One region of the Parafrankia irregularis genome, then DNA from elsewhere that is predicted to be linked to it. Evidence: predicted binding sites of a transcription regulator. Region 1 holds the regulator's gene; each other region holds the start of a gene.
The links. The regulator LexA, encoded in region 1, represses DNA repair genes until DNA is damaged. The targets are predictions, from matches to a motif close to CGAACNNNNGTTCG.
Positions count from the first base shown of each region.

Region 2: AWX74_RS16885 (HNH endonuclease signature motif containing protein) is a predicted target of LexA. The motif match lies at 4,658-4,671, and genes of this name have one in related genera.
Region 3: AWX74_RS11280 (DUF222 domain-containing protein) is a predicted target of LexA. The motif match lies at 5,213-5,226, and genes of this name have one in related genera.

Region 1 covers NZ_FAOZ01000005.1:321,457-331,013, reverse strand. The annotation lists gene miaB (tRNA (N6-isopentenyl adenosine(37)-C2)-methylthiotransferase MiaB) at 416-1,945, shown strand; gene AWX74_RS10480 (class III extradiol ring-cleavage dioxygenase family protein) at 1,942-2,736, shown strand; gene miaA (tRNA (adenosine(37)-N6)-dimethylallyltransferase MiaA) at 2,733-3,632, shown strand; gene AWX74_RS10470 (EAL domain-containing protein) at 3,686-4,825, shown strand; gene dapF (diaminopimelate epimerase) at 4,822-5,757, shown strand; gene hflX (GTPase HflX) at 5,947-7,455, shown strand; gene lexA (transcriptional repressor LexA) at 7,563-8,312, opposite strand; gene AWX74_RS10450 (hypothetical protein) at 8,422-9,066, opposite strand; gene AWX74_RS10445 (LysM peptidoglycan-binding domain-containing protein) at 9,400-9,557, shown strand, end outside.
Region 2 covers NZ_FAOZ01000009.1:131,451-141,007, reverse strand. The annotation lists gene AWX74_RS16905 (diguanylate cyclase) at 1-1,033, opposite strand, end outside; gene def (peptide deformylase) at 1,193-1,783, shown strand; gene AWX74_RS16895 (rhodanese-like domain-containing protein) at 1,780-3,411, shown strand; gene AWX74_RS16890 (GntR family transcriptional regulator) at 3,547-4,224, shown strand; gene AWX74_RS16885 (HNH endonuclease signature motif containing protein) at 4,710-6,032, shown strand; gene AWX74_RS16880 (FAD-binding oxidoreductase) at 6,512-7,888, shown strand; gene AWX74_RS16875 (GntR family transcriptional regulator) at 7,863-9,305, opposite strand; gene AWX74_RS16870 (class II aldolase/adducin family protein) at 9,413-9,557, opposite strand, start outside.
Region 3 covers NZ_FAOZ01000006.1:4,075-13,631, forward strand. The annotation lists gene AWX74_RS11250 (glycosyltransferase family 2 protein) at 1-792, shown strand, start outside; gene AWX74_RS11255 (phytoene desaturase family protein) at 1,080-2,633, shown strand; gene AWX74_RS11260 (CDP-alcohol phosphatidyltransferase family protein) at 2,653-3,450, opposite strand; gene AWX74_RS11265 (hypothetical protein) at 3,413-3,664, shown strand; gene metF (methylenetetrahydrofolate reductase [NAD(P)H]) at 3,919-4,821, opposite strand; gene AWX74_RS11280 (DUF222 domain-containing protein) at 5,264-6,556, shown strand; gene AWX74_RS11285 (DUF4097 family beta strand repeat-containing protein) at 6,601-7,287, opposite strand; gene crtI (phytoene desaturase family protein) at 7,629-9,149, shown strand; gene AWX74_RS11295 (AAA family ATPase) at 9,289-9,557, shown strand, end outside.

The DNA.
Region 1 (9,557 bases):
GGAACGGCTTCCGGCTGCGGTGTCGTGCTCCCGAGCATTTATGGATGTTACGTCCCAGCCATTCGTGACGGTGCCGGCCGGTGGAGTTCTGCCGGTCAGGCAACGGGGTTTACCTGCCATCCCGACGGGTGACGAATCGCCCGCCCAGGGTGGAGGCGCGCCGCCAGCCGGGGTGGAAGGGAGACCGGCGTCCGCGTGGGTCCGGGCCGGCCACCCCAGCGGTAGCCCGCGCGGCCTGGATCGTCCGGGCGTCGTGACCCGACGTGGTGACCCGACGTGGTGACCCGACATCGTGCCCGCCCGCTGCCCGACGTGGTGACCCGACGTCATGGTCCGGCATCGGAGGACGGGCACGGACCATCGCCCGCGATCGGCGCGTCGAACGGCGACCGCGGGCGGGCCGTACGCTGGTCGGGTGAGCGGACGCAGCTATCAGGTCCGGACGTTCGGCTGCCAGATGAACGTGCACGACTCCGAACGGCTTGCCGGCCTCCTGGAGTCGGCCGGTTATGTGCCGGCGGCACAGGGAGCCGACGCCGACGTCGTCGTGTTCAACACCTGTGCGGTCCGTGAGAACGCCGACAACCGGCTGTACGGAAACCTGGGTCACCTGTACCCGACGAAGAAGAACAATCCCGGGATGCAGATCGCCGTCGGCGGGTGCCTCGCCCAGAAGGACCGCTCGGTGATCCTCGACCGCGCGCCCTGGGTCGACGTCGTCTTCGGCACGCACAACCTGCACCGGCTGCCCGTCCTGCTGGAACGGGCCCGGCACAACGCGGCGGCCCAGGTGGAGATCGCCGAGGCGCTGGAGGTCTTCCCCAGCAGCCTGCCGGCGCGGCGGGCGAGCCATCACTCGGCCTGGGTGAGCATCAGCGTGGGCTGCGACAACACGTGCACGTTCTGCATCGTCCCGAGTCTGCGCGGCGGTGAGCGCGACCGGCGCCCCGGTGACGTGCTCGCGGAGGTCGAGGCGCTGGTGGCGGAGGGCGCGCTCGAGATCACCCTGCTCGGCCAGAACGTGAACTCATACGGGCGGTCACTCGGTGACCCGGGGGCCTTCGCGAGGCTGCTGCGCGCCTGCGGCAACATCGAGGGCCTGGAGCGGGTGCGTTTCACCTCGCCGCATCCCCGCGACTTCACCGACGACGTCATCGAGGCGATGGCGCAGACGCCGAACGTGTGCCCACAGCTGCACATGCCGCTGCAGTCCGGGTCCGACGCGGTACTGCGGCGGATGCGGCGCAGCTACCGTCGCGAGCGCTTTCTGGGAATCGTCGAGCGGGTGCGCGAGGCCATTCCCCACGCGGCGATCACGACCGACATCATCGTGGGCTTCCCCGGCGAGACCGAGGAGGACTTCGCCGACACCCTCGACGTCGTCCGTGCTGCTCGTTTCGCCGGGGCGTTCACCTTCAAGTACTCGCCCCGGCCGGGCACACCGGCCGCCGAGATGGACGGCGCCGTCGACCCCGCTGTCGTCTCCGAGCGCTACGAGCGGCTCGCGAGCCTGCAGGACGAGATGTCCTGGGCGGAGAACCGCGCGCAGGTCGGGCGCCGGGTCGAGATCCTCGTCTCCGAGGGCGAGGGCCGGAAGGACTCCGAGACCGGCCGGCTCTCCGGCCGGGCGCGAGACGGCCGGCTCGTCCATCTACTGGTGACCGGTCCGCACGCCCAGGACGGTGTCGTGCGCCCGGGCGACGTGATCGAGGCCGTGGTGACCAGGGGTGCCCCGCACCACCTGACCGCCGACGGGCCGCTGCACAGCCACCGGCGGACCACCGCCGGCGATGCCTGGGAGGCCGCCAGATCGCGCGGCTCCGAAGCCGGCTCGGAGGCTGGCCCGGAGGTTCTGTCGCCGGCCGGCTCGGTGTCCCCCGGCTCAGGGCAGCCCGCCGTCTCGCTGGGGATGCCGACCCTGCGTACCGGGCCTGCCGCGCGGTGACGCTGCTCGCCGCGGCCGTCTGCCCGCACCCGCCGCTACTCGTCCCGCAGGTCGCCGGCCGGGACCCGATCGACGTCCGGGATCAGGCCCTGGCTGCCGTGCGCCGGCTGTGCGCGCTGGAACCGGATCGGATCGTGCTGGTCGGAGACGACGCGACGGAGGCCGTGTACGACGAGATGTCCGTCGGCTCGCTCGCCGGCTACGGCGTCGATCTGATCTTTCCGCTCGCCCGGGCGGCCACGGCGAAGACCACGGCCACGGCCCCTGCGGCAACCCCAGGCGTGGGTGTGGGTGCCGGCTCGAGCCGACGTCTGCCGCTCTCGCTGACGATCGGCGCCTGGCTGCTGGGTGAGGTGGGCTGGGCCGGGCCCTGTGCGGCCCGCGGCGTGCCCGCCACGACGACTCCGGCCGCGGCGGCCGAACTGGGTGCCGGCCTCGTTGACGCCGCGGCGGCGGACGGATCGCGGCTCGCACTTCTGATCATGGGAGATGCCAGCGCCCGCCGCACGGTCAAGGCGCCCGGCAGCCTCGACCCGCGCGCCGACGCCCACGACGCGTCGGTCGCCGCGGCGCTCGCGGCGCTCGACGTCGACGCGCTGCTCGCCCTCGACCCCGAGCTGTCCAGGGATCTCCTCGCACCTGGCCGGGCGTCCTGGCAGGTCCTCGCGGGCGCCCTGCGCCGCGCGACGCCGACGGATCCGGCGAGGTCCTGGCGCAGTGAGGTCCGCTACGACGACGCACCGTTCGGCGTCGGCTACCTTGTCGTCGGGTGGGAGCGCAGCGGTCGATGAACGAACGCCGTGGCCCCGTCGTCGCGGTGGTGGGCCCGACCGGCGTGGGGAAGAGCGACTGGGCCGTCGAGATCGCCCTGGAGCTCGGCGGGGAGATCGTCAACGCCGACTCGATGCAGCTCTACCGGGGAATGGACATCGGCACGGCCAAGATGCCGGTCGAGGAGCGCCGCGGGATCCCGCACCACCTGCTCGACGTGTGGGAGGTGAGCCGGACGGCCGATGTCGCCAGCTACCAGCACGACGCACGGGCCGTCATCGATGGCCTGCTCACGGCGGGCCGGCTTCCGGTCCTCGTCGGCGGCTCGGGCCTGTACGTGCGAGCGGTACTCGATGACCTGGCCTTTCCCGGGACGGATCCGGCGGTGCGCGCGCGGCTCGAAAAGGAGCTTGCCGAGGTCGGGCCGGGGCCCCTGCACGCCCGACTCGCGGCGCTGGCCCCCGACGCGGCGGAGGCGATCCTGCCCAGCAACGGGCGCCGCATCGTCCGGGCACTGGAGGTCGTCGAGCTGACCGGCACCTTCGTGGCCACCCTGCCAGAACACAGCTCGATCTACGACGTGGTCCAGGTGGGTCTCGATCGCCCTGATCTCGACGAGCGGATCGAACGCCGCGTCGAGCTGATGTGGCGTACCGGGCTGGTCGAGGAGGTCGAAGAACTGGCCGCACAGGGCCTGCGGGACGGCCGCACGGCCTCGCGGGCGCTGGGCTACGCGCAGGTCCTGGCCGCGCTCGACGGGGCAATGGGCTCAATGGCCGAGGCCAAGGCGGCCACGACCATCGCCACCAGGCGTTTCGCCCGGCGGCAACGGTCGTGGTTCCGGCGAGACCGGCGGATATCCTGGTTCGACTCTCCGGATCTCGCCGAGGTGCGACGTCTGGTCGGCGCGCTCTGACGGGTGGTCGGCCTCCTGCCGAGGCGTCTGGAACACGGCGTCTGGAGTCTGACGTGACCGCGCTCGACATCGGCCTGGTGCCCGCGCTGTACGCCTCGTTCGACGACGGCACGCTGCGCCTGCACTACCAGCCCGACGTCGACCTGCGCAGCGGCTCCGTGCCCGGCATGCGGGCGTACCCACGCTGGGCGCATCCCGAGCTGGGTCTGCTGGGCCCGGCGGACTTCATGCCGGTCGCGGCGGCAGCGGGGCTGGTCGGCCAGGTCCACCAGTGGGTGCTGCGGATGGCGGTCACCGAGGCGCGCACCTGGCATCGCATGGCGGCGGGCACCGGGGTCCGCCCGCCCCGGCTGTGGGTGCGGGTCGACAGCGCCCAGCTCGGCCGGCCGGACTTCTTCGACGAGATCGAGCGGCTGGTCCTCGGGCGGTCGCTGCCACCTGGGGCGATCGGCCTGCAGTTCACCGAGAACACGCTGGCCTTCGCGCCGCCGGGCCTGCCCCACCTGCTCGGGCGGCTGCGTGCGCTGGGTGTCGCGGTCGGCGTCGACTCGTTCGGTACCTGGTCCGCGTCGGTGGCGACGCTCGACAAGCTGCCGCTGGATCTCGTGCGGATCGATGGGCGCTTCCTGCGGGCGACGATCCGCGACCTGGAGGGTCAGGCGGTTTTCGCGTCCATGCTCCAGATCGCACACCGTCGCCGCATGGTCGTGGTCGCCGAGGACGTCGACACCGCGGCGCTGGCGGCCGCCGTGGGGCGGACGGAGTGCGACCGGGTCTGCGGTCCGCTGTTCTGCCCGCCCGTTCCGGTCGAGGACGCCCGGATGATCGCGCTCGGCCGGGGTCGGCCGGACCGTTGGTACAAGCCGTGGACGGACTCCTGGGAGGGCGTCGGCACCCGTCGCCCGACCGGCGAGCCGTCGAATCCTTCGAGCTCGGCCAGCTCCGCCGACTCGGCAGGCTTTGGCAGCTCCGCCTACTCAGCCAGCTCGGCCAGCTCCGGCAACGCTGCGAACAGGGCGGGCCCGGGAAGCGGTCATGCGGGCGCGGCGGGTCGTGCGGGCCGGCGGACGCCCGCGGGCCCGCCACCCGCGGCACCGCCACGCGACCCGGCGAGGGCGTGCCAGGACTCGCAGAACGGACGTCCCGGCAGTTCCGGACGTGGTGACCGCTCTCGGGCGGCCACGGCCGGATGAGGCGCCCGGCGCCGTACGATCGCCGCGTGCGGTACGTCAAGGGACACGGGACAGGCAACGACTTCGTCATCCTTCCGGATGCTGACGGTGATCTCGACCTGTCGACACAGCTGGTGCGCGCGATCTGCCACCGCGGAACAGGGGTCGGTGCCGACGGGGTGCTGCGGGTGGTCCTCGTCGCCGCGGAGCCCGCGGCGGCGGCCTACCTGGGCGCTGCCCGCTGGTTCATGGACTACCGCAACGCCGACGGCTCCATCGCCGAGATGTGCGGCAACGGAGTCCGGGTCTTCGCGCGGTATCTGGTGGACGCCGGCTACGAGATGCCTGGCAGCCTCGTGATCGCCACCCGGGCGGGCCTGCGCTCCGTCGAGGTGCCGCCGGCCGGTGACGTGAGCGTGGACATGGGCCCGCCGGCGTTCGCCGCGGGCACCGTGCCGGTCACCGTGGTCGGCCGCGAGTTCGCCGCGGTGGGTGTTTCGATGGGCAACCCGCACGCGGTCTGCTTCGCCGACGACCTGGGGCCGTCCGAGCTGGCGCGCCTGGACCTGGGCGCTCCCGTCTTCCCGGCCGAGGCCTTCCCCGACGGGGTGAACGTCGAGGTCGTCGTGCCGAGTGCGGATGGCGTCGCGATGCGGGTCTTCGAACGCGGCGTCGGCGAGACGGCCTCCTGCGGCACCGGCGCCTGCGCGGTGGCGGTCGCGTGGGCGGCGCGGGTGGGCGGTACGCCGCCGTCCGAGGTGCTGGTCGATCTTCCCGGCGGGCGCCTGACCGTTGACTGGCGGGAGACGACCGTCATTCTGCGCGGTCCCGCCGTTCTTGTGTCTGATGGTGTCCTTCGTCCCGAATGGATCCGCCAGGCCGCCGAGGTCGCCTCCGGTACTGCCGCTGCGGGTGCCCAGGCACTGGTTCCCGCCGGGACCGGCCGGAGCTGACCGACAGGGCCGTTCCTACCGGGCGCCGGGCCGGTAAACGGCTCGCGATCGCGGCACCGGCGTGTCACTCTGGGGCTGCGGAGGTTCCGCTGCGCCGGGGCACCGAGCCCGGGTACAGCGGCACCGGCCCGCTCCCGAACGGGGCGGGCGGAATTCGACGGTCACCGTGCCGCGTTGAGAACGGATGGTATGAGTCTTCCCGCTGACGCCGCCATGGCGTCCACCCGGTACCCGAACCCGAACCTGAGCCCGAGCTTCGACGGCGACGACGGGGGCGTGGTCCTCCTCGGTGACGGCGAGGGGTTCTCCTTCTTCGACGAACAGGGCGACGGCTTCGACCTGGAGGAGCGCGGCGCGCTGCGCCGCATCCCGGGTCTCACCACCGAGCTCGAGGACGTCACCGAGGTCGAGTACCGCCAGCTCCGACTGGAGCGGGTGGTGCTGATCGGGGTGTGGACCTCCGGGAGCCTCCTGGAGGCCGAGGCGTCGATGACGGAGCTCGCGGCCCTCGCCACCACCGCGGGCTCGATGGTGCTGGACGCGCTCGTGCAGCGCCGCGACCGGCCGGACACGGCGACCTTCGTCGGTTCCGGCAAGGCCCGAGAGCTCGCGGACGTCGTCGCGTCGACCGGTGCGGACACGGTGATCTGCGACGGCGAGCTGACCCCTGGGCAGCTGCGCCAGCTCGAAGAGGTCGTCAAGGTCAAGGTGATCGACCGGACGGCGCTCATTCTGGACATCTTCGCCCAGCATGCGACGTCCCGGGAGGGCAAGGCCCAGGTGGAGCTGGCCCAGCTCCAGTACATGCTCCCGCGGCTGCGTGGCTGGGGTGAGTCGATGTCCCGGGCCGCCGCGAGCAGTGGTGGCCGGGCGCCCATCGGTACCCGCGGCCCTGGTGAGACGAAGATCGAGACCGATCGGCGGCGGCTGCGCACACGGATGGCCAAGCTGCGGCGCGAGCTGGCCGCGATGGCCACCGTCCGGGAGACGAAGCGCTCCTCGCGGCGGCGGGGTGCCGTGCCGGCGGTCGCGATCGCCGGGTACACCAACGCCGGGAAGTCCTCGCTGCTCAACCGTCTGACCGGAGCCGGTGTGCTCGTCGAGGACGCCCTGTTCGCGACCCTCGACCCGACCGTGCGGCGGGCGACCCTGCCCGACGGGCGGGTGTTCACCCTGGCCGACACCGTCGGTTTCGTCCGGCATCTGCCGCACCAGATCGTCGAGGCGTTCCGGTCGACGTTGGAGGAGGTCGTGGACGCGGATCTCGTCCTGCACGTCGTCGACGGTTCGGCACCGGACCCGATGGGGCAGATCACGGCGGTCCGTGAGGTGCTCGCCGAGATCGACGCGGCCGGGGTTCCCGAGCTCGTGGTCGTCAACAAGGTCGACGCGGTCGATCCGACGACGTTGGCGGTGCTGCGCAAGGCGGTTCCGGACGCCATCTTCGTCTCGGCTCGGTCCGGAACGGGCCTGGCGGAGCTGGTCGACGCCCTCTCGGAGCGGATACCGCACCCGGAGATCGAGATGTCACTGCTGGTGCCCTACACCCGTGGTGATCTCGTCTCCCGGATCCACCGCGACGGCGAGGTGCTGAGCGTCGAGCACACCGGCGCGGGCACGGCGGTGGCGGCCCGGGTGCCGGTGAGCCTTGCCGCCGAGCTGGAGCCCTTCAGGGTCGCTGAAGCCCTTCGGAACTGACCGAGCCGGCGGGAAGCCGAGCCAGGGGCCGCCTGGCTCGGCATGGCGGCTGGCTCGGTGGCCGGCTCTTCCCCAGGGGGCCAGCGCCCCCTGGGGTCGCGTTCGGGTCAGACCCGGCGCATCACGGCGACGATCCGGCCGAGGATGGTCGCGTCCTCGGCCGGGATGTCGGAGAACGCGGGGTTCTCCGGCGCCAGCCACACCCGGCCGTCGCGCTGGCGGAAGCGCTTGACTGTCGCCTCGCCGTCGATCATGGCCGCGACGATCTCGCCGTTGTCGGCGACCGGCTGCTGGCGGACGACGACGTAGTCACCATCGCAGATCGCGGCATTGATCATCGACTGCCCGACCACCTTGAGCAGGAACAGCGTGCCCTCACCGACGATCTCCCGCGGGAGCGGGTAGACGTCCTCGACGGCCTGCTCGGCGAGGATCGGCCCACCGGCCGCGATTCGCCCGATGAGGGGCACGTAGGTCGGAGTGCCGCCCTCGGCCGCGACGGCACCACCCACCTCCGCCGGCGTGGCGCCGGCGGAGCGCAGCCGGGCGCCCGCCTTCTGGCCGCCGATCGGCAGCACTTCCATGGCCCGCGGCCGGTTCGGGTCGCGCCGCAGGAAGCCCTTCTCCTGGAGCACCTTGAGTTGGTGCGCGACGCTGCTGGTGCTGGTCAGACCGACAGCCTCGCCGATCTCGCGGACGCTCGGCGGATAGCCGCGCTGCTCCACCGCGGCGCGGATGACCTCGAGAATCCCCTTCTGTCGTTGCGTGAGGCCTGAGGCGTCCGCGGGGCTGTCGGGAAGATCCCGGACATTGCCGCGGGCGTCGCCTCGGCGGGTACCCCGTGCCTGGCTGGTCATCGCCTACCGCTCTCCCTGTCGATGCATCCGGCGGCGGGGCTTCGCCCGCTACCGGCTTCTCCGCGACCGGTGGCTCGGCGGTTCCGCAGCCGGCGGGCCACCCGGTCGATCAACCACTTTGTCCTATTAGTAGCTTCTGACCGGTTCGGGTGGATTCTCCGTGCTCGCTTCTTCTCGCACGATCGTCCACAACTGATCGTCCTTGACGGTAGTCGGCCGGTCGCCGAATCTCAAACGTCTGTTCGAGCGTGTCGGGGGAAGTGTGCGTGGCGGCCGTGTAAGAATCGCTCAGGTGTTCGAGCGGGCGGATGCTCGCGCCTGGGAGGTTGACATGGCCGACCCTGATCTGGCCAACGCTGATCCGGCCGACCCTGATCTTTCCCGCGCCGGTCTGGCTGATGCCGACGTGACCGACGTTGCCATTGTCGATATCGCCATTGTCGATGTCGATGCGGCCGACCGTGACCTTCGGCCGGCCGCTGGCGACGTTGGCGTGGCTGCTGGCGATGTCGACATCGCGGATGGCGACCGGGCGCTCGGCGGGGGAGCCGGTCCTAGGTGTCGGGCGTTCCGCGTCGGCGCGGCGCGGCGGTCCGCGGCCGTCGGAGGAGGTGCGCCGGCGGGGGGCGGCCATGGTGGTCGCGCGCGTCCGCGTCCTCGTGCTCGCCGTGGTGCGGCGGTCAGCGGGGTCGTGGTGCGCGGCCAGGCGGTGCGGGGCAGGGCCGTGCGTGGTGGTGATCGGCGGCCGGCGCATCGCTCGGCCCCTTCTCGTTGTCTCGGCAGTGGTCCTTCACCTGCGGCGGGCCCGTGCGGCGCACAGCCGTCCTCGGCGGCGGTCGACTGCGGCGAGGCCCAGGTCATCGAGATGCCCGGGCTGGAATGGCGTGCCCGCGCCGTCGGGTACGCGTTGCCGCCGCCCGGTGGCCAGAGGCTACGGACGAGACCACGGCGCCGGTGGCTGAGTCTGCGGCGCAGCTCGTCCCCGAGCTCGCGAGCCCAGCCCCCGGGCGCGCAACGGCTCCGTCCGGGCTCGCGACGCCGCCCGCGGCGACAGCCGCCGCTGAGGCTGACCCGGCGGGGCAGGCTCGTGTTCGCGGCGCTCGCGTGCCTGTCCGGTGCGCTGGTGCTCTCGCTGGCGTTGGTCACCGCGTCGCAGGCGTTCACGGCCACCCCGGTGGACTGTCAGGTCCACGTGGTGCGCCAGGGCGAGACGCTCTGGGAGGTGGCGCGCGGGATCGACCCCGA
Region 2 (9,557 bases), on a different contig from region 1:
ACGTCCGCACCAGATGGGTCTTGCCCACGCCCATGTCGCCGGCGATGCCCACGACCGTCCGCTCGCCAGCCCCGCGGCGGGTGAGGTCCCAGGCCTCCCGCAGCCGCGCCAGCGGCGCCTCTCGTCCCACCGGCTGATCGGACGGCCGCCAGGGACCGGCCCGAGCGGCGACCGCCGGCGCACGCGGCCCGGCCACCGCGGCCAGTGCCGCGGCCAGGTCGTCCGCGGACTGGAAGCGGTCGTCCGGATCCTTCGCGAGGAGGGTGGCGACAGCCTCCGCGAGAGCTGGCGGGATGTCGTCGCGGACCCGGCTCGGATCCGGGGGCGGCGCGACCGCGTGCAGCCGCATCAGCTCGGCGACGTCGTCCGCCTCGAACGGCGGCCGCCCGGTGAGACACGTGTGGAGCACGACGCCGAGGGAGTAAAGATCCGAACGTGCGTCCACCGGACGGTTCAGCATGCCGAGCTGCTCGGGTGCGCTGTAGAGGACGGTGCCTACCGCCTCATCGCGCACGACGCCGCCGGTACGGCCCAACAGCCCGAAGTCCACCAGGATCACCCGGCCACCCGACCCGATCATGATGTTGGCCGGTTTGACGTCCTGGTGCACCAGGCCGAGCCGGTGGGCGGCCGCGAGAGCGCCCGCGACGTCCTGGCCGATGCGCAGGATGGCGGGCACCGTGAGCGGGCTGAGGCCGGAGCCGGCCAGCCCACGGCCCGGGCTGGGGCCGGGGCCGGCTGGGCCGGCGGCGAGCCGGTCGGCCAACGACTGACCCTCGACCAGCTCCAGCACCAGGTACGGCCGTCCGTCAGCCTCCCCGGCGGCGAACACCCGGGCGATGTTGGGATGCCGCAGGCACGCCAGAACGGTCGCCTCCCGCTGAAAAGAACGAATCACCTCGGGCGGCGGGACACCCCGGGACACCTTCACGGCGTAGCACCGGCCCTGCCGCTCGGCTCGGTAAACCACGGCGGAGACTCCCAGGCCCAGTTCCGTCCCCAGGCTGACTCCCGGGATGTCGACAGGCACCACGCGCACGGGTTCCTTCCGGGACCCGCACTGGTTCGTCGCGGTCCGGCTGGGGCGGGCCTTCCATCCACTATCACCCGCCCGCCCGCAGCCCGCATGCCGGAAGCAGAGGGCGGAGACCGTCCGCCGGCCCTGGGCTGCGGCAGGTGTAACAGTTGAGGTATGGCACTGTTGCCCATCCGCACCCTCGGCGACCCGGTCCTGCGCACGCCGGCCGAGCCGGTCACCGTCTTCGACGCAGCTCTGCGGCGCCTGGTCGACAACATGATCGAGACGATGTACGCCGCGCCCGGGGTCGGTCTGGCCGCGCCCCAGGTAGGCGTCAGCCTGCAGGTGTTCGTCTTCGACACCGAGTACGACCCCCGGGACGTCGCCGTCCCCCGCCGGCCGCTGGTCGTCGTGAACCCGGTCCTGGAGACCGGCTCGGGCGAGCAGCACGACGAGGAGGGCTGCCTTTCCGTGCCCGGCCATGCCTACCCGACAACCCGGGCCGCCACCGCGACCGTGCGCGGGGTCGACGCGACCGGCGCCGCGGTCACCTACCAGGCCAGCGGGTATCTCGCCCGGTGCCTCCAGCACGAGACCGACCACCTGCACGGCAGGCTGTACATCGACCGGCTCACCGGCGAGGACCGCCGCGCCGCCCAGGCGGCCCTGCGCGACGGCGTGCGGCCGTCACGCCCCGTCCCCTCGATCTTCCGTGGCTCGTCCCCCTCGATCTTCCGTGGCTCGTCGCGGCCCGGCCAGCCGTGACCCTGGTGTTCGACGCCGAGCAGGTGCGGCGCCTGCTGCTGGCGCGGGAGGAGATCGCGCTGCTCGACCTGCGGGAGGAGGACGCCTTCGCGCAGGAGCACCCGCTGTGGGCGGCGAACCTGCCGCTCTCCCGGCTGGAGGCGGAGATCCTGGAGCGGGTGCCAAGGCTGGCGGTGCCGGTCGTCGTCTACGGGGAACACGACGGGATCGACCTGGCACCGCGGGCCCTTGCCCGGCTGAGAACGCTCGGCTATTCGCAGGCCGGGGCGCTCGCCGGTGGGCTCGCCGGCTGGCGATCGGCCGGCGGCGAGCTCTTCCGGGACGTCAACGTGCCCAGCAAGGCGTTCGGCGAACTGGTCGAGGCGGTCAGGCACACGCCTTCGTCGTCGGCGCAGGACGTCCGACGCCTGCTGCGGGAGTCGCCGCCGATCGTCGTCGACGTACGCCGCTACGACGAGTACCACACGATGAACATTCCGTCCTCGGTGAGTGTGCCGGGCGGTGAGCTCGTGCTGCGCATCCGGGAGCTGGCGCCCGATCCCCGCACGCCGATCGTCGTGAACTGCGCCGGCCGAACCCGGAGCATCATCGGCACGCAGTCGATCATCAACGCGGGCGTTCCCAACCCGGTGGTGGCGCTGCGGAACGGGACGATCGGCTGGGAGCTGGCCGGCCTCGCGCTCGACCATGGATCCACCCGGCGCGCACCGGCCGAGGTGACAGCGGAGCACCACGCGGCCGCCCGGGCCGGCGCGCGGGAGATCGCCCGGCGGGTGGGGGTACGTCCGCTGACGCTCGGCGAGCTGGCGGGCCTCGACGACCCGGCGCGCACCACCTATCGGTTCGACGTCCGCGACGAGGGCGAGTACGCCGCGGGGCACCTGCCCGGGTTCCGTCATGCGCCCGGCGGGCAGCTCGTGCAGGAGACCGACCATTTCGCTCCCGTGCGCGGCGCCCGCCTGGTGCTCGCCGACGACGACGGCGTCCGCGCCACCATGACGGCGTCGTGGCTGGCGCAGATGGGCTGGGAGACCTACGTCCTCACGGTGCCCGGTCCTTCGCTCACGGAGGTGGGGCAGACGGCCGCACTGCGGCCCGCGGCGCCGGCCGTCGACGAGGTCGAACCGGCGGAGCTGGCGACCTGGCTGGCGGGTCCGACCCCGTCGGCGGCCACCGCGACCGTCGTCGTGGACATCGGGCCGAGTCGCGAGTACGTCCGCGGGCATGTGCCGGGGGCCTGGTTCGCGATCCGCGCGCAGCTGGGGCCCGCCGGGCAGGCCCTCCCGCCGCATGCACGCCTGGTCATCACCTCTCCCACCGGGGAGCTCGCCCGGTGGGCGGTCGCCGACCTCGCCGACGGACACAGCGCGGCCGGTGGACCCGGCGGCGGTCGCGGGGGCAGCGGGCGGGTGTACGCGCTGGCGGGCGGCACACGGGCCTGGCAGGCGTCGGGAGCCACGCTGGAGGCCGGCGGCCAGCGATTCCTCACCCCGGCGACCGACCGGTACCGCCGGCCGTACGAGGGCACCGACAACGCCCGCGAGGCCATGCAGGCCTACCTCGACTGGGAGTTCGGGCTGATCGCCCAGCTGGAACGCGACGGCACCCACTTCTTCGCGCCGATCTGACGGGAACCGGCCCACATCGCCCAGATGGCAGGGGGTACGACGACGGCCGTGGCCGGGCCGGCCACGGCCAGGCCAGGATCCGTGGTAGCGTCCACTGTTTCCGACAAGGATCTCCCCCTGTAAGGATCATCCGCTGTGGCGCGCCGCCCCGTCCCTCGCAGCAAGACGAGCACCGCGGTCGTGGACTACATCCTGGAGCAGATCTTCGAAGGGCACCTGCGGTCGGGCGACCGGATCGATCTGGAGCAGGTGTGCCGGGAGCTCGACGTGAGCCGGCTGCCCGTCCGCGAGGCCATCGTGATGCTGGAGCGCGATGGCATCGTCTCCTCGGCGTACCACCGGGGGGTCTTCGTCGAGCCCTTCGACACCAGGTCGATCAACGACGATTTCGAGATCATCGGGCTGCTCAGCGGCGTCGCCGTCCGGCACCTTGCCGAGGAGCGGGACGCAGAGGTGATCGCGGCGCTCGAAGGCCTGGTCGACGAGCTGCGGGCCGTGCCGCAGGGCGACCGGGAGCGCGTGGTCGAGCTCGTCCGTCTGATCCTCACCACCGAGCACCGCGCCGGTGGCTCCCGCCGCCTGCGCGCCGAGCTGCGCGCCTTCAGCGGGTACCTGCCGCTGGTGTTCCGGATCAGCACCAACCGCAGCCAGGTCGACACGGTCGAGGCACATGCCCGCGTCGTACGCGCCATCGCCGCCGGCGACGGTGAGAAGGCCGCCCGCCACCGCCTCGACGACTTCCGCGAAGCCGGCCAGCGTGTCGTCGCGGAACTGGCCCGACGCGGTGTGCTCAGCACCGAGGCCGGTTCGTAGGCTACCCGCTGATCGGATGGGTCTTCCGACTCGGCTGGCGTTGGTGAGTGAGAGGCGCCCGCCCAGGTTCAGTACCCGCCTTGTCGGGGCGTGATCTCGATGCGACTGTCCGCGGAGTTTCCCGCTTTATTCTTCTGCGTTGATCGTGACTTCTCGGATTCCCGGGAGACGTCACTGGCAGCCTGGCTCAACATCTCCACCGTCACTAGGTGCACCATTTAATCGATTGCCGATTCCCATATATGGAGACCATGCACTGTGCAAACCACCCAGGAATCCTGGGTCTTTTGCCCCCGCATGGCATGTCGGATTCAGGCTGCAACCCGGAAGCCGGGTTGTCAAGACGTTCTGGGTGGCGGGTGAACTCCTTGTGTCCTCCGCTCTCCAGCCCGACCCTGCCAGTCGCTTCCCGGCTTAGCATCACCCTTGCAATCGAACGCTCGTTCGATCTAATGGTGTGTGTTTCCGGACCGGAGGACAGTGCCATGACTCCCAGCACCTGCTCCACCCTCACCGACCCGACCGGCCCGCCCTGCACGCTCGGTTCGGAGGAGGAGGGGGAGATACCAGTCGCGCATCGGGTGTTCGAGGGATGGCTGAACGACCGCCTGGAAAGGTTGGGGGCCGCGAGCGCGCGGATCGCCGCCGCGCAGGCGGAAGCGATCCGGATACAGGCGGAGCTTGCCGCGGCCCGGCCGCCGGAGGGCTATGACGAGCTGGATCTGTTCGATTCGATGGTCGCGGGGGACGTGGCGGGGGTGATGCGGATCTCGACCGGGTCCGCCGAATGGCATCTGCACTTCGCCGACCAGGTGGTCCGTCGTCTGCCGGCGGGGTTGCAGGCGTTGACCGAGGGGGTGTTGGATCTGCCGCGGCTGCGGTCGTTGGAGCATGCGACCGCCCCGTTGGACGACGAACTCGCCGGCCGGGTGGCTGACCACGTGTTGGGGAAGGGGCCGCGGGCGCATCGGGCTGGTTTCACGGCGGCGTGCCGCCGTGGGGTGATCACCATCGATCCAGATGGTGCGGCGAAACGCACGGAGGAACGGCGCCGGGAACGGCGGGTGTGGGTGGACCCCGAGGAGGACGGGACGGCCGTCCTGGGAGCGGTGCTGCCCGCGGACGCGGCACTGGCCTGTCTGGGGCGCATCGAACGGATCGCCGACGCCACTATCGCCGACCGGAGTGAGACGGACAGCCGGAGTCCGGATGAGGTCCGTGCCGACACCCTGATGGATCTTATCCTGGGCCGGTACGGGCAGCCCGGCCCGGCGGGTCCGACCGGCGCGGAAGTGCAGGTCGTCATCCCGATCGGAACCCTGCTCGGCATGGACACCGAGCCTGGCGAGCTGACCGGATACGGGCCGCTCCCCGCTGCTGTCGCGCGGGAGATCGCGATGCGGCCGACCTCGACGTGGCGGCGGATGCTCACCGACCCGGCGGGTCATCTCGTGGAGCTGGGAGAACGGCGGTATCCGAGCCCGGGGCAGAAGCGGCATGTGCGGGCCCGGAACCCGTGCTGCACGTTCCCGCGGTGTACCCGCCGGGCGTGGCGTTGCGATCTGGACCACACCCGGCCCTATGCCTCGGGCGGAAAGACGCTGGTGGAGAATCTCGGGCCGTTGTGCCGGCGGCATCATCGGGTGCGTCATCACGGCCGGTGGCGGGTGGTCCAGCCCCGGCCGGGGGTGTTCCGGTGGACGAGTCCGACCGGCCGCTGTTACGAGGTCCGTCCGCATTCGTATCTCGATGGGGAGTACACCACCATCGACCATGGTATGTCGGATGAAAACAGCCGGCCAAGATGAAGCACCGTCCCCCGGCCGAGGGGTCCGGTCTACGAACGAGAGGTCAGCACCTGGTAGCGGTTCCGCACGGCTAGTCGATATTGTCCTGTTTCGGAATGGTCGTGTATCCACTGTGGCGGCCACGGATAACGCACATTACCTCAACGTAATCACTGAAATGCTGATCGACCTCCCCGGGGTGGAGGCGGCGCTCGGCGGGTCGCGGGCGCAGCTGACCCACCGACCGGCCGACGACCGGGATCTTGCGATCTGCTGCCGCGGCGGCTTTGATCCGGTATCGCCGCGCGACCTTGGATTCCCGGGGCGGTGTCGGAGATTGGTCGCTGGGACAGCAGCGTCTTGAACGGTGGTGCGTGGCCAACTGTCGCCGGCCGGTCGGTGGACGTGCATTACCGCGACCTCGGTGTCGGCGGCCACCGGCACCGCAGGCGAAGGCCAACCACGCAACATTCAGCACAGTCAGCCAAAGGAGCAGGTCGATGGTTCTGCCGTCCGCCGAGGAATCGCTTTCCCGCCCAAGCCTCCCGGCGGGTCTGCGTCAGGATCTGGTCGACGTCGTCGGTGCGGAGCACGTGCTGACGGACTCGCGGACCGCCGGGTACGTGGTCGACTGGACCGGGCGATATCGCGGGTTCGCCTCCGCCGTCGTCCGGCCACGGGACACCGCCGAGGTCTGCGCGGTACTGGCGCTGTGCTCCGCCGCGGCAATTCCCGTCGTGCCACAGGGCGGCAACACCGGCCTGGTCGGCGGCGGGGTGCCGCGTGCCGGCGAGCTGGTGCTGAGCCTGGGCCGCCTGGACTCGCTCGGCCCGGTCGACCGGGCCGCGATGCAGGTGACGGCCGGTGCCGGGGTCACCCTGGCGCAGCTCGCGGACGCACATCCCGACCTGGATTTCGGGGTGGCCATCACCAGCCGCCACAGCGCGACCGTGGGCGGCACGATCGCCACGAACGCCGGCGGCGTACGCGTCCTGCGCAACGGGCCCATGCGGGCGCAGATCCGGGGAGTCGAGGCGGTCCTGTCGGACGGCACCGTCCTGTCGCACCTGTCCGGGCTGACGAAGGACAACACGGGCTACGACTACCCGAGCCTGCTGGCGGGTTCGGAGGGCACCCTGGCGGTCGTCACGAAGGCGCGCCTGCGGCTGGTGCCACGCCTGCGCGACCCGATCGTCGCGGTGCTGGGCCTGCCGGGGCTGGCGGAGTTGCACGGTCTGGCGATCAGGGCCCTCCAGGAGGTTCCCGGGCTGGTCTCGGCGGAGTTCTTCACCCGGACGGGGCTCGACATCCTGCTACGCAACACCGACCTCACACCGCCGCTGGACGCCCCCGCCGAGGCCTATCTCCTGCTCGAGGCCTCCGACGCAGGGGCGTTGGAGGCGCTCGCCGAACTGGCCGGCAATCTGCCCGTCGCCGTCGGGCACGGTGCGGCCGACCGTGCCCGCCTCTGGGCGTACCGGGAGCGGCATCCTGAAGCGGCGGGCTTCCTGGCACCGCCGCTGAAACTCGACGTCTCGGTTCCCGCCGGACGCTGGGTGGAACTGGCCACCTCCGTCGGCGATGTGGTGACCGCCGTGGACCCTGGCGCACGGGTCATCACGTTCGGTCATGTCGCCGACGGCAACGTGCACGTCAACATCGCCCCGGCTGCCGAGGTGGACGGCCGCCACCAGGACGCGGTCTTCTCCTATGTGGCCTCCCTCGGCGGCTCGATCTCGGCCGAGCACGGAATCGGAGCACTGAAGGCCGACTGGCTGCCGCTCTCCCGCACAGCCGCCGAACGGGAGATCTTCGCCCGTGTCCGCGCAGCGTTCGACCCGGCCGGAATCCTCAACCCCGGGATCCTGCCGCGCTGACGCGCGCGGCCCCCTGGTCCCGACGGTCGAGGAAGTCGACGACGCGGTCAGCCACCCCGCTCATCAGTGACCACCACGCCGTTTCGACCTGATCCGTGTCGCCGTCGCGCAGCGCCGTACAGACCTCGTCGAAGCCCTGCCCCTGTGCCTGCATCGCGCCCGGGACCTGCCTGAAGAAGTCGGGGACGATCTCCGGCATGGCGCGCAGCGCGCCGATCAGCGGCGGGCTGTCCGCCGTCTCGATGATCAGGTCGAGGATCTCGGCGTTCACCCGCTCGAAGGAGTCAGGATCCGAGGCCGCGCGAAGAGCCGGCTGGAAGGCCAGCAGGCGCTCGACGGCGGGATCGCCGCCGCGCCTGTAGGTCAGCGTCGTCGCGAGACCGAAGATGATCGCGAAGATCTCGTAGTGATCCCGGACGTAGTCGGCGTCGAAGGCGTTCACGAAGGCGCCGCGGTGGGGTTCGACCGTGATCCACCCTTCGCGTTCCAGCGCGACGACGGCCTCCCGCATCGGCGTCCGGCTCACTCCGATCGCGTCGGCGATCGACTCCCGGTCGAGCCGCTGACGCGGAGCCAGCTCCCCCCGGATGATCTGCTCACGGACATGGTGAACCGCACGCTCGGCACCGCTGTCGACCGGCGCGAGGCGGCTGGCCCTGCTACGGCGGCCGAACGCACCGTGCCAACGGACCGGTGGGCGCGACTCTGTGTCGCCCGGTTCCCGCGCGAAGATCCCGCGGCTGGTGAGGAACCGCTCGACGCAGGCTCCCAGCTCGCGGTGGACCTCACGGGCCGCGGCGGCCGCCTGGGCGGTGTTCCGGGCCTCGACCCCCGCGACGACCGCACGGACGCCGTGGCGTTGGATGCGCATCACCTCCTCGCGGTCGTCGAACGTGTCGGCGGACGCGTACTCGGGCAGCACCCGCAGCAGCCGATCGGCGCGCACCGATCTGGCCGCCGCCCGCAGGACGGCGGTGAAGGAGTCATAGACATCGGTCGTGTCATGAACGCAGCCGGCATCCCCGATCAGGCGAACGTGCTCCGCGAGCATCCGGACATCCGCGTCCTGCGCACGCTGCGTCGCTCGGACCGCGACGAAACCCTGGACCGCGCCCAGGAGCACGTAGTGATCACGCGCGGTGCGGCGGTCGATGCCGCGGACGAAGGAGCCACGCCGGGGCTCGACGGCGACCCACCCCTCACGTTCCAGCGCGATGATTCCCTCCCGCACCGGGATACGGCTGATTCCGAGCTCTTCGGCGATCTCCTCGGGCACGAGCCGCTCACCGCTGCGAAGCTCACCCCACACGATCATGTTGCGAATGTGGTCGGCGACGACCTCCCCGTCGTTGCGTCGTACGGCGGTCCGGATGCGCCGTACGTCGCGAGGGCTGAGATCACGGGTCAGAAAGCTCACCACCAGAACTGGAAACGCGCGGGAATGTCATGCAGGCCAGGCTACGGCCGCGCGGGGGACGGCCGTCCCACCGACCGGCCGACGCAGGCCGACCGGATTCGGCACGCTCACTCCAGCAGGTCGGGCTCCTCGGCGACGATCCAGTCGTAGAGGGGCTGGAAGGAGAACCAGCCGAAGCGGTGGCTTCCCACCTGGGAGGCGGTGAGCGCCGCGGCCTCGGGCGGGACGAGATGTGGCACGGTGGCGGCCGCC
Region 3 (9,557 bases), on a different contig from region 1:
GCCGCCCGCGAGGCCACCGGCACCGTGATCGTCTTCGTCGACGCGGACGTCACGGTGGCACCGCACGGGGTGGCCCGCGCCGTCGGCCTCCTGCGCGGCACCGGACTCGACCTCGTCTCGCCCTACCCCCGCCAGCTCGCCGTCTCGGTGCCCGAACGGCTCGTCCAGCCGCTCCTGCAGTGGTCGTGGCTGGCGCTGCTGCCACTGCGCGCCGCGGAACGCTCCGCGCGGCCGTCGCTGACCGCGGCCAACGGCCAGTTCCTGTGCGTGGACGCGGCGGCCTACACCCGGGCCGGCGGGCATGCGGCCGTGCGTGGCGCGGTCCTCGACGACCTGGCACTGCTGCGTGCGGTCAAACGCTCCGGCGGGCGGGGGGTGGTGGCCGACGGCACCGATCTCGCGACCACCTGGATGTACGACGGCTGGGCGCCGCTGCGTGACGGCTACGCCAAATCGCTGTGGGCGGCGGGCGGGAGCCCCGCCGCCAGTCTGGGGCAGCTGGCCGGCCTGGGCTGGCTGTTCGTCGTTCCGGCCGTGGCCGCCCTGCGCGGCTCCCGGCTCGGTCTGGCCGGCTATCTGGCCGGGGTGGCGGGCCGGGTCGTCGCGGCCCGGCGCACCGGCAGCCGCAGCTGGCCGGACGCACTGGCCCACCCGGTGTCCGTGGGTCTGCTGGGCCAGCTCACCGCGCTGTCGTGGTGGCGGCGCTGGCGGGGCACCGCCCGCTGGAAGGGACGCCTCCTCGACGGGCCCGTCCACCGGACGTCCGCTGGACGGACCTTCGACCGACCTTGAGGCGGTGAGGTTCGCACTCCACGAACGCGGGCGGAGCTCCGAGGACCCGTGTGCCTGCCAGCCCGGTTTGACGAGTCGCAAGAGTGAACGGTTTTGGTCGTGCCAACGGCCAAAACCGTTCACTCTTACTGGTCGCCAGGCGAATCCATGCCCCCTCTTGAGGCGAATTGTCGGCGCTGCGCGGCGGCGCGGAATCCGCGATGCGTGGCCGGGTGGGTGGAGTTCGGATTCCGTCGGACAGAGCGACCAGAACAGAGGGGACGGGGCCCGCGCATAGGGTCGACCACGTGGCAACGGTGGTCGTGGTCGGAGCGGGTGTCGGCGGGCTCGCCGCAGCCGCCCGGCTGGCCGCCGCCGGCCACTGGGTCACCGTGTGCGAGGCCGCCGACCAGATCGGCGGCAAGCTCGGCTGGTACGAACGCGACGGCTACGGATTCGACACCGGCCCCTCCCTGCTGACCATGCCCGAGGTCTTCGAGGACCTGTTCGCCGCCACCGGCGGCCCGTTCGGCGACGTCCTCACCCTGCGCCGTCTGGACCCGATCGCCTCCTACCGTTTCGCCGACGGCACCGTGCTGGACGCACACGCCGACGAAGCCGCGTTCCTCGCCGCTCTGGACGAGCGTCTCTCCCCCGGGGCCGGCGACGAATGGCGCCGTCTGGACGATCGGGCCCGACGTGTCTGGGGGGTGTCGGAGCAGCCGTTCCTGCGCAGCCCGGTGTCCCTGCGGGCGCTGGCCTGGATGGCCGTGCGCAGGCCGGGCGCGCTGGCGACCGTCGCGCCCGCCTCCACGTTGCGCGGGCTCGGTCGCCGCCACCTCACCGACCCACGGCTGCGCATGATGCTGGAGCGCTACGCGACCTACACCGGATCGGATCCGCGGCGCGCTCCCGCGGCCCTGGTCACGGTGCCGCACGTCGAGCGCCGGTTCGGTGGCTGGTACATCCCGGGTGGGCTGCGTCTGCTCGGGCACGCGATCGCCGCGCGGGCGACCGAGCGAGGGGCGGTGATCCGCACCGGAACCCCGGTCGCGCGGATCTCGCTGACCCCCGGCGGGCGGGTGGACGGCGTCCGTCTCACCGACGGTGTCGTGCTGCCGGCCGACGTCGTCGTCTCCAATGTCGACGCGACGCGTCTCTACGACGGTGCGCCTCCGTCCGCGGAACATCCGGGGCGGCGGGGCACCCGACCGCTCGTCGAGCATCCGCCCAGCCGCCGACGGGTGCGCCGGCTCGCGCCCTCGTTGTCGGGCTTCGTCCTGCTGTTGGCGCTGCGGGGCCGGACGCCCGGGCTGGCCCATCACAACGTGCTGTTCCCCGCCGACTACGACGCCGAGTTCGACGCCGTCTTCGGTGGCAGGCTGCCGTGGGACCCCACCATCTACATAGCGTCACCGGACGACCCCGCCACCGCCCCTCCCGGTGACGAGGCCTGGTTCGTGCTGGTCAACGCCAGCCCCCACAGCGCCTCGGGTAGCTCGGGCAGCCCAGGCGGTGGGGCAGAGGTGCGCGCTGGCCTGGACTGGGACCGACCTGGCCTCGTCGACGCCTACGCCCGCCGGATCCTCGACGTTCTCGCCGCCCGCGGCCTCGATGTCCGCGCGCGGGTGCGCTGGTACCAGACGATCTCCCCGGCCGATCTGGCCCGCCGGACGGGTGCTCCGGGCGGCTCGATCTACGGTGTCTCCTCCAACGGACCTCGGTCGGCCTTCCTGCGGCCTCGCAACCAGTCCCCGGTTCCGGGGCTGTTCCTGGTCGGTGGCTCCGCCCACCCCGGCGGGGGCCTGCCACTCGTCACCCTCTCCGCGAAAATCGTCACCGATCTGGTCGGGCCGGCCTGACACACCCCGCTGGCAGGCCTCATCCGCCGGTCTCACCTGGCGCGGGTGCGCTCGGCCCCGGCACGTCCGGGGCAGCGGCTGTCAACGCCCCGTGCACCGACAGGAGGTACTGGACCAGCCCGACCGCGCACACCGTGAGAGTCGCGGCGGCGCCCGCCGATGCGGCCGCTCCCGCGTGCGCCGGCAGCAGCCCCGCCGCCGCCAGGCCGACAGCCGCGAGAATGATCCTGGTCGGACGCTCCCCGACCGTGACGACACCGATCTCGCCATGACCGGCCCCGGCCGCACGGGCGCGCAGATACTCGAGCATCAGGGCAGCGGCACCCGCCGCGGCCACCAGCTCGCCCGGCGCGCCGACCAGCCAGAACGCGACCAGGTAGCCGATGTCGCAGACCCGGTCCGTGGCCGAGTCGAGCAGATAGCCCCAGGCCGTCACCCTGCGCCGCAGGATGGCAACCGCACCGTCGAGGTTGTCCAGAAGCCCGCTGAGGATCACCACCACCGGGCAGACCAGCACCCAACGGGCCCCCGCCCATGCGGCGGGAATCACCGGCGCGGCGGCGACCACCGTCGCCGCCGTCACCGCTCCCGGCGCCACGCCCGCCGCGGCCAGTGGCCTGGCCAGGAGATATGTCAGCCCAAGCCAGAAACGGACCATCCCAGAGCCTGTCCGGGGGTCGTACCCACCGTGCAACGCGGCCCATTCGACCAGGTAGGTCTCTCGATCAGGAACTCGGGTACGCACGTCATCCATCGTGCCCGCGCCGTAGAGTTCCGTCGTGGTATCCGACCAGCCGACCGGTGTCGTCGAGTCCATTGAGGATTTGGACCCGGATCACGCTTTCAGCGCCCATCGCGACCAGGTGGTCCTCGCCGTGCGAATCACCCAGGTGTTCAACACTCTCGATCTCGGTCTGGTTACCGCCGTGGTCGACGCGGCGAACCACGCCGGATTCGCTCTCGTGCGGGAGCAGACGTTCCGCGACGAATGGCTACTCTGCGTTTTTGACGCCTACGAGGACCAGGACTGAGCCGAATCGACACCCGGAGCTCGGTACCGCCGCGCTGGCAGACCCGGCCGGCGCGCCCACTTCGCCCGCTCCGGGCGCGCCGGACCGGGCCGAGGCTCGGCCGGATCGGGCCGAGGCTCGGCCGGATCGGGCTGGCAGCGGATGGGGTCGGCGGCGGATCGGGCGGAGCCAGGCCGGGTGGCTGGCGCGCCTGACCGCCGACGCCCCTGGGCGGCCGGCGGCCGGCCGCTCCGTCGTTGCGCTGTCGGCCGGTTTCAGCCGTTGAGCGCCCGGTAGATCTCCCGCGTCGCACCGGAGCGGTTCAGCGTGATGAAGTGAAGCCCCGGTGCTCCGCCGGCCAGCAACCGTTCGGAGAGCTCGGTGGCCACCTCGATCCCGATGGCGCGAACAGCGGCCGGATCATCGGCCACAGCCTGCAGCCGGGCAGCAAGATCGGCCGGAAATTCAGCCCCGGACAGCTGCGCCATACGCACGATCTGCGCAACGTTGGTCACCGGCATGACACCGGGAATAATCGGTGCGTCACAACCCAGCCGACGAACGCGCTCGACCAGCCGGAAATAGTCGTCGGCACCGAAGAAGAACTGGGTGATCGCGAAGTCCGCGCCGGCGTCCAGTTTCTGGACCAGAAAACGCGCGTCCGTCTCCAGGTCAGGAGACCGGGGATGTTTGTCCGGGAAGGCCGCGACGCCGACGCAGAAGTCCCCCAGTGAACGGACCAGCCGGACGAGATCCTCGGCATACGCGACACCGTCGGGATGACGCACCCACTCCGCCTGAGGATCACCCGGAGGATCACCGCGCAGCGCCAGAACGTTACGTACACCGGCACCGGCGTAGCCCCCGATGACCTGCCGCAGCTCGGCCACGGAGTGGTTCACCGCGGTGAGGTGGCCGATCGGCGTCAGGTTGGTCTCGGTGGCGATCCGCTCGGTGACCCGAATGGTTCCGTCCCGCGTCGAACCACCGGCGCCGTAGGTGACGGAGACGAAGCTCGGCTGCAGCGCCTCGACCTCACGCAGGGCCGTCCACAGCTGCCGCTCGCCCTCGGCCGTCTTCGGCGGAAAGAACTCGAAGGAGAACGACGTCCGCCCCGAGGCCAGACACTCCGCCACCGTCCTGGCCGTCGTCCTCGCCGCGTTCCCGACTGCTGTCATGCGTGGAACCCCGTCATGGGATACGAGCGTAGTCCCGCAGTGACGCAGACCCGGACCGGGTCCGCCCCACCGGAGGCCATCGTTGGCGAGGCCCTGTCGTCAGTTATGGCCTTCCACAGTCATGGCCTCCCCTGGAGAGGCGAGACGGGTCATGTTGCACCGCGCGAGTCACGTTGTGTGGCTGTCGCGGGGCGCGGGCGGGTGGCAGCGCGGGTTCGGTGGGCGGGTGGCCGGGGGGGCTCGTGTGGTTCTTCTGGCGCCTGGCGACTGCAGGATGACCACCCGGCGCCGGGCCGTCAAGGCGGCCTGGGTGATGAGGGAACTCGTTGTGGCCTCACCTCTCCGGCACGGCCTGGCGGGCTGGTTCACGGCCTAACATCACCGATGCGGTCGAACGCTCGTTCGACCACGGGGGACGTGTGAGCCGGCGGAGGGCAGACCCATGACCACCACCATCAACCACCCGGCCCGTCTCCCCCTCGCCGAGGCCGACGGGAACATCTCCGCCGAGCACACGGCGTTCGAACACCACCTCCACCAGGAACTCGAAGGCCTACGCGCCGCCGCAGCCGCCCGCGCCGCAGCCGACGCGGACCTCCTGCGCCGTCACGCCCGCCTCGCCGCCCTCCAACCCCCCGACGGCTACGACACCACCGGACTGTTCGACACCGTCGTCGCCGGCAAGGTCGCCGGGGTGCTACGGGTCTCCACCACGATCGCGGCCCGCACCCTCGGGTTCGCCGCCCGGGTGACCCACCGCCTACCCGCCGCCCTCGACGCGCTCGCGGCCGGAATCCTGGACCTGCCCCGGCTACACGCGTTGGACCGTGCGACCGGCCCACTCGACGACGACCTCGCCGCCCAGGTCGTCGACCATGTCCTGGCCCAGGGCCCACGCGCCCATCAGATCCAGTTCACCGCCGCCTGCCGCCGAGCCGTCGTGGCCCTCGACCCCGACGGCGCCGCCACCCGATCGGCACGCCAGACCCGGCGCCGCCGGGTCTGGCTGACCCCGAAAGGCGACGGCATGGCCCAACTCGGAGCGTTCCTCCCCGCCCCCGACGCACTCGCCTGCCGCCAGCGGATCGAACAGATCACCGACCAGACCCAGGCCCGGCGGGACCCCAACGACACCCGCAGCCGCGACGAGATCCGCGCCGACACCCTCACCAACCTCATCCTCAACCCCCACCACACCACCGCCGGCCCGGCCGGCGTAGAGGTACAGGTCATCGTCCCGATTGCCACCCTGCTCGACCTCGACACAACCCCCGGCGAGCTTCCCGGCTACGGGCCGCCACCCGCCGACATCGCCCGCGAGATCGCCTACCGGCCCGGATCAACCTGGCGGCGGATACTCGTCGACCCCGAAGGCCACCTCGTCGAACTCGGTGCCCGGCGTTACCCCAGCCCCGCCCAGCACCGCCACATCCAGACCCGGAACCGGCACTGCGTGTTCCCGCACTGCACCCGCCCCGCCCGACGCTGCGACACCGACCACACCCACCCCTACACCCACGGCGGCAAGACAGTCGTCACCAACCTGGGACCGATGTGCCGACGGCACCACCGGGTCCGCCACCACACCCGCTGGCGCGTCACCCAGCCCCGCCCCGGAGTATTCAGCTGGACCAGCCCCACCGGCCGCCACTACGAGGTCCGCCCCCACTCCTACCGCGACGGCGAGAACACCACCCACGGCCACGGCACCACCAGCGGGCACGAGCCGTGGTGAGCAAAATGATCGGCCGCCGAGATATCGGCCCACGAGCAGTGGGCTCAGATGCGGACTGGCCCTTGCTCAGAGGCACGCTTGATCCAGATCTTGCCGGCGACACTGCGCGCGAACACCCGCCGCCGCGCCGCGGGCACGTTGGGCAGCTCGACCGACGCCAGCTGCGGGTTGCCGGTCTCCACCTCCACCTCGTAGTCGCCGTCGGGAAGGACGAGGATCACCATGCCCTCGTCGCTCACCGCGGACAGGTTGTCCGGAGGCGCATCGAAGTGCAGGTTGACGTCACCGGTGCGGCTACGGGCATTGATCCGGCCACCGGTGAGCTCACGACCGGTGATCCCGCCGCTCTCGGTGACCAGAAGCAGGTCGCCGGCCGAACCCCAGAGCGTGATCTCTCCGGATCTGACCTCCGCCCGGCCCTTCGTCCCTCTCGGCAGCTTCAGCCGGACGACCGCGTCGCTGGAGGTACCGTCCAGGCGCAGCACGTCGCCCGCGCGGGTCAGCACCGGCCGGGTCCGACCCGGCCGGCGGCGCGCGAGGATCTCGACCCGGACGTTCGAACGGTCGTACTCACCGATCTCCACTCGGCCGGCGGCGAGCCGGGCCTCGACGGCCGCCACCCCGTCGACCGTGCTCTCCAGCCGCTCCGGCGGCATGCGCAGCAGGACGAACGCGCTGCCGGCGACCAGGAGCAGCATGATGCCGAGCGCAACGACCACCAGATCGGACACGACACCTCCGGGCGTGGGAGCCGCGAACCACGAACCCGGACAGACAGCCCGCAGTTCACAGATCACAGATCGGGACGGTCGAACGCTACCGGTTTCCCAGCCGGTCGGACCGTGCCGGACGGCCCGGCGGGTGGTGAGATGCGCGGCTCCCCCGGCGTCGCCATGGCCTGGCGGCAGATCAGCAGGTCGGCGGACCGGCACGGGTCGAAACGACGATTCCCCGCCACGGTCGTCTCAGGGCAGGCTCCGCCCGGAACCCACCGAGGTGGTCCCGGCCGCACCGCCGTCCGTCCTGGTGAAACGCTGGACCTGCGGCAGAGGCGCGGCGGAGAGGACGTCCCATGCGAACAGTGACCGGACCGGCGGAGCACGTCGTGATCGTCGGGGCGGGGTTGGGTGGGCTGTCGGCCGCGCTGCGGCTGACCGGTGCCGGCAGGCGGGTGACCGTGCTCGAGCGGGAGGACTTCCCTGGCGGTCGCGCGGGGTCGTTGCGGCTGGGCGGCTACCGCTTCGACACCGGTCCGACCGTGCTGACCATGCCGGAGCTGATCGCCGACGCGTTCGGCTCCGTGGGCGAGGACCTGGACAAGTGGCTGACCCTGCGCCGGCTCGACCCGATGTACCGGGCACGGTTCGCCGACGGCTCCGTCCTGGACGTCCGGGCCGACCCGGCGGACACCGAACAGGGGGTGCGGGACCTGTGCGGACCCGCGGAGGCCGCGGGCTTCCGCCGCTTCACCGACTTCGCCACCCGGATGTTCCGGGCCGAGATGCGGGACTTCATCGACGCCCAGGTCGACTCGCCGCTGGCACTGCTGCGCCCGTCCCTGGCCCGGGTCGCCGCGCTCGGTGGCTTCCGGCGCCTCGACACCGTGGTCGGGCGGTACCTGCGCGACCCGCGGACCCGACGGCTGTTCACCTTCCAGGCGATGTACGCCGGTCTCGATCCGCACCGGGCGCTGGCGCTTTACGCGGTGATCTCCTACATGGACTCGGTGGCCGGGGTCTACCACGTCGACGGCGGCCCCCATGCCGTTGCCACGGCCATGGCGGACGCGGCGGCGCGGCACGGGGCGGTCTTCCGTTACGGGTCCGAGGTGAGCCGGGTCGAGGTGCGTGGCGGGCGGGCGGTGGCCGTGCACACGGCCGACGGTGAGCGGGTGCCGGCGGACGTGGTGATCCTCAATCCCGATCTGCCGGTCGCCTACCGTGATCTGCTTCCCCCGTCGGTCGCGCCGGCCCGGCTGGGCCGGCTGCGCTTCTCGCCGTCCTGCTTCCTGCTGCTCGCCGGCGCCCGGGTCGCCCATCCCGAGGCGACTCATCACACGATCCACTTCGGGCAGGCCTGGCGGCGCACCTTCGAGGAGATCATCAGTCGGGGCGAGCTGATGAGCGACCCGTCGTTCCTGGTGAGCACGCCGTCGGTGACCGAGCCCGCGGCGGCACCGGCCGGCGCGCACAGCTACTACGTCCTGTTCCCCACCCCGAACCTCACCGCGCCGCTGGACTGGTCCGTCCTCGGTCCGCGCTATCGCGACGAGGTCGTCGCCGTCCTCGAACGCGCCGGCTACGCCGACTTCGGCTCGGCGGTCGAGGTGGAGCAGATCACCACCCCGGCGGACTGGCGCAGCCGCGGCATGGCCGCGGGAGCTCCGTTCGCCGCGGCGCACACGTTCTCCCAGACGGGGCCGTTCCGGCCCGGCAACCTGGCACCCGGCCTCGACAACGTGATCTTCACCGGAAGCGGCACCCGGCCCGGGGTGGGGGTGCCCATGGTGTTGATTTCAGGCCGACTTGCGGCGGAGCGGGTCCTCGGCCGTGATCGCGGTTACCGCACCCGAGCGCTGGTCGACATTCCGTGATTCCACCGTGTGTTCACCAGGATTGCCCGCCGCCATCAGATGACGGAGTTCCTGAAGAGCGCCTTAGAAGAGGCTTCCGACCACACTGTCCCGAGTCCTCGGGCCCTCGATTCCGTCCGTTGTCTGGGAGGATGGACTCATGAACGAGTGGACGACCGATCCCGGCGTGGCGGCATCCGACGTCGAGGCCCGGACGCCCGCCGATCCGCCGGCCCATGACGTGGCCACCGACGCCGCGCTGCTGGAACGAGCGCTCTTCGAGGTCAAGAAGGTCATCGTCGGTCAGGACCACATGGTCGAGCGCATGCTGGTCGCGCTGCTCGCCCGCGGGCACTGCCTGCTGGAGGGTGTGCCCGGCGTCGCGAAGACGCTGGCAGTGCAGACGCTGGCAACGGTCGTCGGTGGCTC